DNA from 3 places in the Micromonospora sp. DT31 genome. Region 1 is predicted to be linked to each of the others. Evidence: riboswitches for the same ligand, from Rfam matches in the RefSeq annotation. Region 1 holds a riboswitch; each other region holds the start of a gene.
The links. A riboswitch is a leader RNA that binds a small molecule or an ion and turns the genes downstream of it on or off. The one in region 1 is predicted to bind cyclic di-AMP.
Positions count from the first base shown of each region.

Region 2: it holds a riboswitch for cyclic di-AMP, as region 1 does, so the genes downstream of both, ACLQ2X_RS11205 (NlpC/P60 family protein) here and ACLQ2X_RS07845 (coiled-coil domain-containing protein) in region 1, are expected to answer to the same signal.
Region 3: it holds a riboswitch for cyclic di-AMP, as region 1 does, so the genes downstream of both, ACLQ2X_RS27915 (C39 family peptidase) here and ACLQ2X_RS07845 (coiled-coil domain-containing protein) in region 1, are expected to answer to the same signal.

Region 1 covers NZ_JBNCKZ010000003.1:297,195-300,272, reverse strand. The annotation lists gene ACLQ2X_RS07850 (carbonic anhydrase) at 1-232, shown strand, start outside; gene ACLQ2X_RS07845 (coiled-coil domain-containing protein) at 294-1,313, opposite strand; cyclic di-AMP (ydaO/yuaA leader) riboswitch at 1,318-1,448, opposite strand; gene ACLQ2X_RS07840 (YibE/F family protein) at 1,588-2,877, opposite strand; gene ACLQ2X_RS07835 (metal-sensitive transcriptional regulator) at 2,885-3,078, opposite strand, start outside.
Region 2 covers NZ_JBNCKZ010000005.1:192,812-195,889, reverse strand. The annotation lists gene ACLQ2X_RS11215 (pyridoxamine 5'-phosphate oxidase family protein) at 1-121, opposite strand, end outside; gene dcd (dCTP deaminase) at 200-778, shown strand; gene ACLQ2X_RS11205 (NlpC/P60 family protein) at 853-1,887, opposite strand; cyclic di-AMP (ydaO/yuaA leader) riboswitch at 1,901-2,035, opposite strand; gene ACLQ2X_RS11200 (N-acetylmuramoyl-L-alanine amidase) at 2,263-3,078, shown strand, end outside.
Region 3 covers NZ_JBNCKZ010000037.1:54-3,131, reverse strand. The annotation lists gene ACLQ2X_RS27930 (acyltransferase family protein) at 1-232, shown strand, start outside; gene ACLQ2X_RS27925 (hypothetical protein) at 302-673, shown strand; gene ACLQ2X_RS27920 (hypothetical protein) at 797-1,552, shown strand; cyclic di-AMP (ydaO/yuaA leader) riboswitch at 1,863-2,003, shown strand; gene ACLQ2X_RS27915 (C39 family peptidase) at 2,201-3,049, shown strand.

The sequences.
Region 1 (3,078 bases):
GCTGCGGGCCGCCCGGCAGGGCCGGGACGAGATCGACAGCATCATCGACGTCCACATCGTGCAGACCGTCGAGACGTTGCTGGCCCGGTCCGCCGTGGTGGCCGAGCGGGTGGCCGCGGGGCGGTGCGCGGTGGTCGGCATGTCGTACCGGCTCAGCGGCGGCGAGGTGCGGACCGTCGCGCAGTCCCCGGTTCCGCTGCCCGCCCCGGCCGACCCGGCGCTCGCCGGCTGAGTGGGGCACAAGAACGCGACAAGGGGCCGCCCGAGGGCGGCCCCTTGTTGACGTGCCGACGTCAGAGCATCGACATGTGCACGTGGTCGGTGTGGTTCGACGGACCGCTGTAGGAACGCCAGCCGGTGGCCGGGAACCAGATCTGCCGATTCCAGATGACGTAGTAGATGCCCAGCCGGTCGGCGTTACGGATGAGGAACGCGGCCACCTCGTTGCCGTACCGTCGGGTGTCGTTGTTGTGCCAGGGCTTGAAGTCGCTGTTCTCCAGCGACCAGTCGCAGGCCTTGCCCTTCGGGTGTTCCCACGGCCCGCCCGACCGGTAGCAGCCCACGAACCGTTTGAAGCCCGCGCGCCGCACCTCCTTGTAGGCGTGCAGCGTGCGCGGCGTGACGCAGCCCCCGGTGGTCGGGTCGTCCTCGCTGCACGACTCGGCCTTCCAGCCGCCGTCGCCGGTGCGACCGGGGCCGATCTTCGCCACCGGCGAGGTGGCCGAGACCAGGCCGCCGGTGAAGCCCAGGCCGCCGACCAGCTTCAGGGCGCGTTCGGCCTGCACCTTCTCGCGCTCCATCGCGTTCTTCTGCTTCTCCTGCTCGCGCACCTCGGCGTCGAGTGCGAGCTTGGCCTGCTCGGCGCGGTTCTTCACCGCGTTGATGGCGGCGAGGCGCTGCGCGTTGAGGAGGTTCAGTTCGTCGAGGGCGTTGGCGCGGCGGACGAACGAGTCCGGCGAGTTGCTCTCCAGCAGCATGGCCATCGCGCCCATCCGGCCGGTCCGGTAGGACTGGGCGGCGATCTGGTTGATCTGCGGGCTGAGCGCGTCGAGTTGGCGCTGGGCCGCGGCCACCTCGGCGCCCAGCCGCCGCTGGCGGTCCTGCGACTTGGCCAGCTTCGCCTTGGCCTGCAGGTAGCCCCGGTTGGCGGCGTCGATGGCCTCGGTGATCAGCGGCGGGTCGTCGTCCTCCTCGTGCCCCGAGGGGTTGGGCGTGGTGGGGGCCGCCATCGCGGGCGTCGGCCCGGCCAGCAGGGCCAAGGAGGCGAGCACGGCGACCACGGGTGTCAGCCAGCGGCGCAGGGGTGCCGTCACAGTGTTCCCTTCCGTCGGCCGCCGACCGGGTTAGCTGACGGGTTCGGGACGGAAGTGGCCCCTACCGCTGGCGCGGATTCACCCCTGGTGCGTGGTTCCCCGGCTCGCCCGTGGGCGATTGGGCGGCGGCACCGCTGGCGCCGGTGCGCGCCTTCGGCGGTGACCGGCAGCGAGGTTACCCGAGATCGCTACCCGGGATCTACGTCCGGAAGCCGACCAACTGCGAGATTTCGCCGCGACCCAGCGTGACCAGTGTCGCGTTTGACGCCGGTCGTCACGCTCCGGAGTCTCGCCATGCGGAGTCCGTGCTCCTTGCGCCGCCGAGCGCCTTCAGCGCGTCGTCCCCTCCGTCGCGCGGCCGGGGTGCCGGCGGCGGGTCCACGGGGGACCGATGCCGCCCGGCGGTGGCCACCGCCGCGGCCAGTCCGGTGGTCAGCGGTACGGCGGCGATCAGGCCCAGGGTGGCTACCGCGCTGCGGACGATCTCCTGGGCGAGGAACTCGCTGGTGAGGATCTGGCTCACCGGACGGGAGTCGGCGACCAGCAGGAGCAGCAGGGGCAGTGAGGCGCCCGCGTACGCCAGCACGATGGTGTTGACCGTGGACGCGATGTGCGCCCGGCCGACCCGGGTGGCCGCCCGGTAGAGCTGCCGCCGGGACAGCGCCGGGTTGGCGTGGGCCAGTTCGGTGACGGTGGCGGCCTGGGTGACCGTGACGTCGTCCAGCACACCGAGCGAACCGATGATGATGCCGGCGAGGAGCAGTCCGTGCAGGTCCACGTCGGCCTGGAACATGGACAGCGTGGTGGCGTCCTCGCTGCCGAAGCCGGTGAGGTGGGTGGCGGCGGTGGCGAGCGTGCCGAGCACGCCGGTGATCACCAGGCTGCCGAGCGTGCCGAGCACCGCCACCGAGGTCTGTGCGGTCACCCCGTGCGTCAGGTAGAGCACCACGAACATGATCAGGGCGGCGCCCACGATCGCCACCGGCAGCGGCGGCTGGCCGGCGCCGATGCCGGGCAGCACGAACCCGAGCAGGATGGCGAAGCTGGCCGCCAGGCCGCCCAGCGCGGCCAGGCCGCGCCAGCGGCCGAACGCCACGATGGCGGCGGCGAAGAGCACCATCAGCCAGATCAGCGGCGTGCCGCGCTGGTGCTCGGCGATGGCGTAGGACGTCACCGCCGGGTCGGCCGGGTCGGTCAGCTCCACCAGGATGATCTTGTCGCCGACCTCGACCCGGGGTGCGCCCGGGCCGGCCGGGATCGGCGTCTCGACCTCCCGGCCCGCGTCCGGGCCCTGCTCGGCGGCGACCGTGGCGGTGCCGCAGGGGCCGTCGGTGCCGCCCTCCGGGGCCTCGGGGGTGGGCGGGCAGGGCTCGGAGACGACCCGGGTCACCGTGCCGTGGTAGCGGGGGACGTCCGGGCCGCCTGCCGGCTCGCGGCCGTGGCCGGGCCAGAGCACGACCGCCGCGACCAGGGTGAGCAGGAACAGCGGCACCACGACGGCGACGAGGAGCCGGCGTACGGCCGGCGGCGCGGACGGTGCGGGACTGGTGTGGCCGGCGCCCACGGTCCACTCAGCCGCGCTTCATCAGTCGGCCGACGGCAGCCATCATCTCGGTCGCCATCTCGTCGGCCCGTCCGTCGGCGGCGCCCTCGTGCATGCAGTGCCGGGCGTGCCCGTCCAGCAGGCCCAGGGCGACCTTGTCGAGCGCGGCCTGGATGGCCGAGATCTGGGTCAGTACGTCGATGCAGTAGCGGTCGTCCTCGA
Region 2 (3,078 bases), on a different contig from region 1:
GGGCTCCGTCGGCGCGGACCGTGGCGAGATAGCCGAAGCCCGGCCCGTACTGCTGCATCAGGAGGCGGATCTCGTCGGCGAGTCGAGGCTCGTCGACGGCGAATTCGGACCAGGAAGCCATGCGGACATCCTATCGAACACGTGTACGAAGATGTAGTGCGACACGCAGGTCACCCATACCGGTCGCTATGGTGTTCCGATGCTGCTCTCCGACCGCGACCTGGTCTCCGAGATCAAGGCCGGCACGCTCGCGCTGGAGCCCTTCGAGCCGACGCTGGTGCAGCCGTCGAGCATCGACGTACGCCTGGACCGGCTGTTCCGGGTCTTCAACAACCACCTCTACACACACATCGACCCGTCGATCCAGCAGGACGACCTGACGTCGATGGTGGAGGTGCCCGAGGGCCAGGCGTTCGTGCTGCACCCGGGCGAGTTCGTGCTCGCCTCCACGCTTGAGGTGATCTCGCTCGGCGACCAGCTCGCCGGGCGACTGGAGGGCAAGTCGAGCCTGGGCCGGCTGGGCCTGCTCACCCACTCGACCGCGGGCTTCATCGACCCCGGCTTCTCCGGACACGTCACGCTGGAACTGTCGAACGTGGCGAACCTGCCGATCACGCTCCGACCGGGGATGAAGATCGGCCAGTTGTGCATCTTCCGGCTGTCCTCGCCGGCCGAGCACCCGTACGGTTCGGCCGTCTACGGCTCGCGCTACCAGGGGCAGCGCGGCCCGACGCCGAGCCGGTCGTGGCAGAGCTGGCGCACCTGGCCGACGCGCTGATCGCGCCCCACACCTGTCAAGAAGGGCCCCTTCCTCTACCGGAGGCGTTAAGAAGGGGCCCTTCCTTACACACCTCAGCCGGGGCGGCCGTAGCTGTGGATGGGGCCGTCCTCGACGCGCTTCATGGTGATCGGCTTGCCGGACTGGGAGGCGTGCACCACCCAGCCCTCGCCCACGTACATCGCCACGTGGTGCAGGTCCCCGTAGTAGAAGACCAGGTCACCGGCGCGCAGCTCGGCGCGGCTCACCCGCTTCGTCACGCCGTGCTGCTGGCGGGCGTTGTGCGGCAGCGAGACGCCGGCCCTGCCCCAGGCCGCGAGGGTCAGGCCGGAGCAGTCGAAGTGGTCCGGACCGGCCGCGCCCCAGACGTAGATCTTGCCGATCTGGGCGCAGGCGAACTTGACCGCCGTGCCCGCCGCGCCGCCGGGGTAGCCGGCCGGGCAGGGCGCCGGGCGTAGCGGCCCGCCACCCCCGTTGCCGTAGACCTTCAGCCGCAACTTCTGCAGCCGGGCGATCTCGGCGTCGATCTGCTTCTTCTTCGCCGCGAGCTGGGCCTCGGTGCGGGCCAGGCCGACGATCATCTCGTCCAGCGGCTTCTTCCTGGCCGCCAGTTCGTCGCGCAGCGCGGCGACCGATCGCACCTGCTCGCGCTGGTGATGCGCGAAGCGGTCGAGCAGTTCCAGGCCGTTGACCAGGTCACCGGGGGACCGGCTGCCCAGCAGCACGTTGACGGTGGAGAGGTTGTCGCCCTTGTAGGCGTCGGCGGCGAGCCCGCCGACCTGCCCGAGCGCGGCGTCCACCCGGGCCTGGAGCGGGGCGATCTGCCGGCCGAGGGCGTCGGCCTGCTTGCGCCGCGCCGCGAGTTGCTCGCGTACGGCGTTCACCTGCTCGATGACGGGTTCGAGCTTGTTCCAGTCGCGGTCGATCTGGGCCTCGATCTCGGTGACCGAGGGTTCGGCATGGGCCGCCGTGGCACCGCCGGTCAGGACGACGGCGGTGCTGATCAGTGCGGCGAGGGCGGTGGTGCAGCGGGACCAGCGGGAACGCGGCGCAGCCGTGGACCGGTCGATCGACCGGTCGGACGCTGGCCGCCGGGCATGGTGTGCCACCGGGCGTCCGTGCTCCTTCTTCCGTACCGCCTACCGAGTTAGCTGACGGGTTCGGGCGGGAAGGGAGTCGCCCTACCGCAGTGCTGCGGATTCACCCCAGGTACCTGGGTCCCCGGCTCGCCCGCGGGCGACTCGGCGGTGCCGGACCGTCACCGACCGGGATGGACGGTGAGACTGGCGGCCGACATTTGACCAGAGTAAGGACGATCGTGATCGATCCGCAACTCGGAGCGCCGTGACGGTCGGTGTCGAACCGGAGGGGCGATGTGAAGTTTTCTTTCAAGGGAGATTACCTGCTGGAAAGGTATTGACCGTCACGGGGTACGCGGAGTGAGGTTGAGGGGCAGTGACACCCATCCCTGTCCAGGAGGTTCGATGCACCTCTCACCCCCGCCGTCGGGCCGGCGGATACTGCTCGCCGCCGCGGTGGCCACGGCCACCGCGCTGGCGACCACCGCCCCGGTGAGCGCCGCGCCGCAGCCGGCCGCACCGACGAGCGACCGGCAGCAGCAGTACGCCGCCGCAGCGGCCGAGTACGGCGTACCGCAGAACGTCCTGCTCGGCGTCTCCTACCTGGAGTCCCGCTGGGACACCCATCCCGGCCAGCCCAGCACCAGCGGCGGATACGGCCCGATGCACCTGACCGACGCGGCGCACATCCTCGCCACGCCGGGCAGCGCCCACGTCGACGAGGACGAGGACCCGCGCGGCGACGACTCCCGCCCGCTCACCCTCGACCCGGCCACCGCCGCCGCGCCGCCGCGGGAGACCCCGCTGCCGAGCGCGGCGCTGCAGACACTCGGCACCGCAGCGACGCTGACCGGCCTCGACGAGCGGACGCTTCGCACCGACCCGGCCGCGAACATCCGCGGCGGCGCGGCGCTGCTCGCCTCGTACCAGAAGACGCTGGGCGGGCCGGTCGGCGCCGGCAGCGACCCGGCGGCCTGGTACGGCGCCGTGGCCCGCTACTCCGGCGCGGACACGTCCGACGGGGCGGCGGCCTTCGCCGACGAGGTCTACGACCAGCTCGGCCAGGGCGCCTCCCGGATCACCGACGACGGGCAGAAGGTCACGCTCGCCGCCACCGTCGCCCAACCGGACCGCTCCAAACTGGCCCGGCTCGGCCTGCGGAACGCCGAACGGCCCGACGGACTGGAGTGCCCGGTCCGGCTGGCCTGCGAATGGATCCCC
Region 3 (3,078 bases), on a different contig from region 1:
GACCGGGCTGCCCGGCTGGCGGGGTCCGCTCGCGGTACTCGGCTTCCTGCTGCTCACCCTGGCGCTCGCCGCCGCGCTGCACCGCTGGGTGGAACTGCCGATGATGCGCCTGCTCGGCCCGTCGCGCCGCGCCCGCGCGGACGCGCCCGCCGCCGGGCCGGCGCCGCGGGTGCCCGCCCCCCGCGCGCCCGCCGACGGGGTCGAGTACGCCGGCCGGGGCCGCCCCGACTGAGCCGTCACCTGGCGCGGCGACACGCCCGGCGGCGGTGCGTCCTGGTGGGATCGGCGGTAATTTGTACCCGTGCTTCCGATCGCGCTCACCTGCCCCACCTGGTGGGTGGCGCGCTGGACCGCCCGGATGCTGGCCAGCCTCGCGGTGGTCGTCGCCTGTTCGTTGGGCGCCGCCGCGCTGCCGTCCGGCGTCGCCATGGCCGCCCCTGCGGCCACCCCGACGGTCGTGCCGGCTCCCGGGGCCGCGAGCGCCGCGTCGGCGCCGAGCGCGGCGACCGACCTGTCGGCCGCGGCACACGCCGCGTACGCGCACCCCGCCGAGCCGCCGGCCCGCGCCACCGGGGCCCCGGCGTCACGGGCGGCCGACCCGGTCGACAGACGTCCGACTCCGGACCGCCAGGTCCCGGCGTCGGTCGGTTCCCGGGCCCCGCCCACCCGCTGACCTGTCCACGGGCCGCCGGCCCGTTCACCGCACCCACCGAACGCCACCCCGCACCCGCCCGCCGCGTCCCGCGTCGGACGGTCGAGCGGGGTTCCCCGCCACGTCTTCCCGTGAGGTGCCGACATGTCGCAGACCGCTCTCTACCACTTCCTCACCGCGGTCCCCGAGGCCGCCGCGATCTGGTCCGCCCTGCTGCTGCTCGCCCTCGCCCTGCTGGCCGTGCTGGTCGCCCGCCCGGAACGCGAGGGCGCGGCGGAGACCACCGTCGACCCGGATCCGACCCAGCGGGCCGACCTGGTCCGGTACGCCGAGGAGGTGGCGGTGGCCGCCGCCGGGGCCGCCCAGACCTTCCGCCGCCGCCGCGAGCAGTGGCTGGCCGCGCGGAGCGAGGCGGACCGGGCCTGGACGGCCTACGACGAGGCGGACACCGCCGCGCGCCGCCTGGCCGGGGCCGGCGCGCTGCCGGCCCCGCGCACCCCCCGGACCCCGACCGAGTACGCGGCCCGGGAACGCTGGCTGCGCCACGCCGTCATGCGCGCGCACTGGCGGGGCGACCTGACCGCCCGTCAACTCGCCGACGCGCTGGCGCGCCGCAACGGGTGGGACCCGCGCCGGCACCCGGCCGAGCAGGAGGTCGTGCTGGCCCGGACCGTCCGGGACGGCCGCCGGTCCCGGTGGGAGGTCGCCGCCGACCGGGAACGGCTGGCCTGGCGGGACGCGGAACTGGCCGCCGAGGCCGCCCGCGCGCTGGCCGTCGAGGCGTACGCGGCCGACCTGGCGCTGCGCCCCGCGTTGGCCGGCGCGAGCGCCCCGGCAAGCCGGGTGCCGGCTCCGGCGGCGGTACGTGGCACCCGCTTGAGCCCGGCCCGCGTCGGCTGACAGCCGGCGCGTGGTCCGAATCGTTACGAAAAGTGGGTGACTTGGCTCACCCGCGTCGCGGAACCGGACAGTCGGCACGCGACGCCCTCGTACGACCCCGGCACCTGCGGGTTTTCGTCCCGGCGACGTCGGGTTCCGGCCGGACGCTGCCCTGCGAAACCGCCTGTCCCATTGAGTGAAGTCGGTGACCGGCTGTTCCGAATCCGTAGTCAGGCCCGATGTTTACGCAGGTCGCAGCGGTTGGCGGCCCGCTTACTCGCCGGTAGTGTCGGCGCGTCCGGTGCGGTTTCCGTTCGCCGAAGGCGTCGCCGCGCTTGACCCGCCAAATCGTGCTTGCACGAACCGGGAACCCACACACCATCGGGGTGAATCCGCGAGCCACGGCCCGCGGTAGGGCGTACTTCCCGCCCGAATCCGTCAGCTAACCCGGTCGGCGGCCACGGAAGGAGTCCCTGCCTCGTGCCCATCCCTCGACCATCCCCCGCCTCCACGGCCCCGCAGTGTCCCGCGCGCGCCTGACCGGCGCGCACCCCCGGTAACCACCCCGGCCCGCCCACAACGCGGGCGCACCCATCCCTCGGCCCGCCGGCTCCCCAGCACGTGTGAGTCCTTCCGCGTGCCGGGCCGGCCTGCGCCGCTCACGCCCCCGTGGAGGATTTCGTGAAGCACCACCTGAAGCGTCAGCTGCGACGGATCACGACCGAACGTCCGTACCAGATCATCGCCGGCTCGGCGGCGGCGCTCGTGCTGGCCGGCAGCGCCGGCACGGCGCTCACCGTCACCGACGACGCCCCAACCCGGCAGGAGAGCACGGCCACGGTCGGACTCGACGCCCGGGTCGGCGAGGCGGCCAGCCGCGGCGAGGCGCGCGTCGCCGTCCCGTCGCCCCGCGACTCGTCCAGCGCGTCGCCCACCCCCCGCACGTCGCCGTCGGCGAGCGCCGCCGCGGACCCGGACACCACCACCACGAAGGCGGCGCCGCCGAAGCCGCCGTCGAGCAGGATGCTCGACTACGACTACCAGGCACAGATCAACTACTACTACTGCGGCCCGGCCGCGGTGCGCAACGCGCTCAGCGCCACCGGCGTCGAGCGCGGCCAGGACACCCTCGCGGCCGCGCTCGGCACCACCGAGATGGGCACCAACTCGGCCGAGGACACCACCCGGGTGCTCAACCAGCAGGTCAAGGGCGACCCGTACCGGACCCGGATGATCCGCGACTCGGCCACCCCGGCCCAGATGGACCAGCTCCAGGCCGACGTGGTGAGCGCCGTCGCCAAGGGGCGGGCGGTGGTCGCGAACGTCGCCGGTGACGTGGTCGACCTCAACGGCGGCTGGCACTCGTTCCCGGGTGGGCACTACGTGGCCGTGGTCGGCTACAAGAACGACGGCCGGACCGTGCGGATCGTCGACTCGGCCGACCCGTCGCTGCCGTCGTACTGGGTCACCACCATCGACCTGGCGAACTGGATCGCCAGCCGTGGCTACTCCGCCTGATCCGACAAGCGAGTGAAAGGCCGGCACCC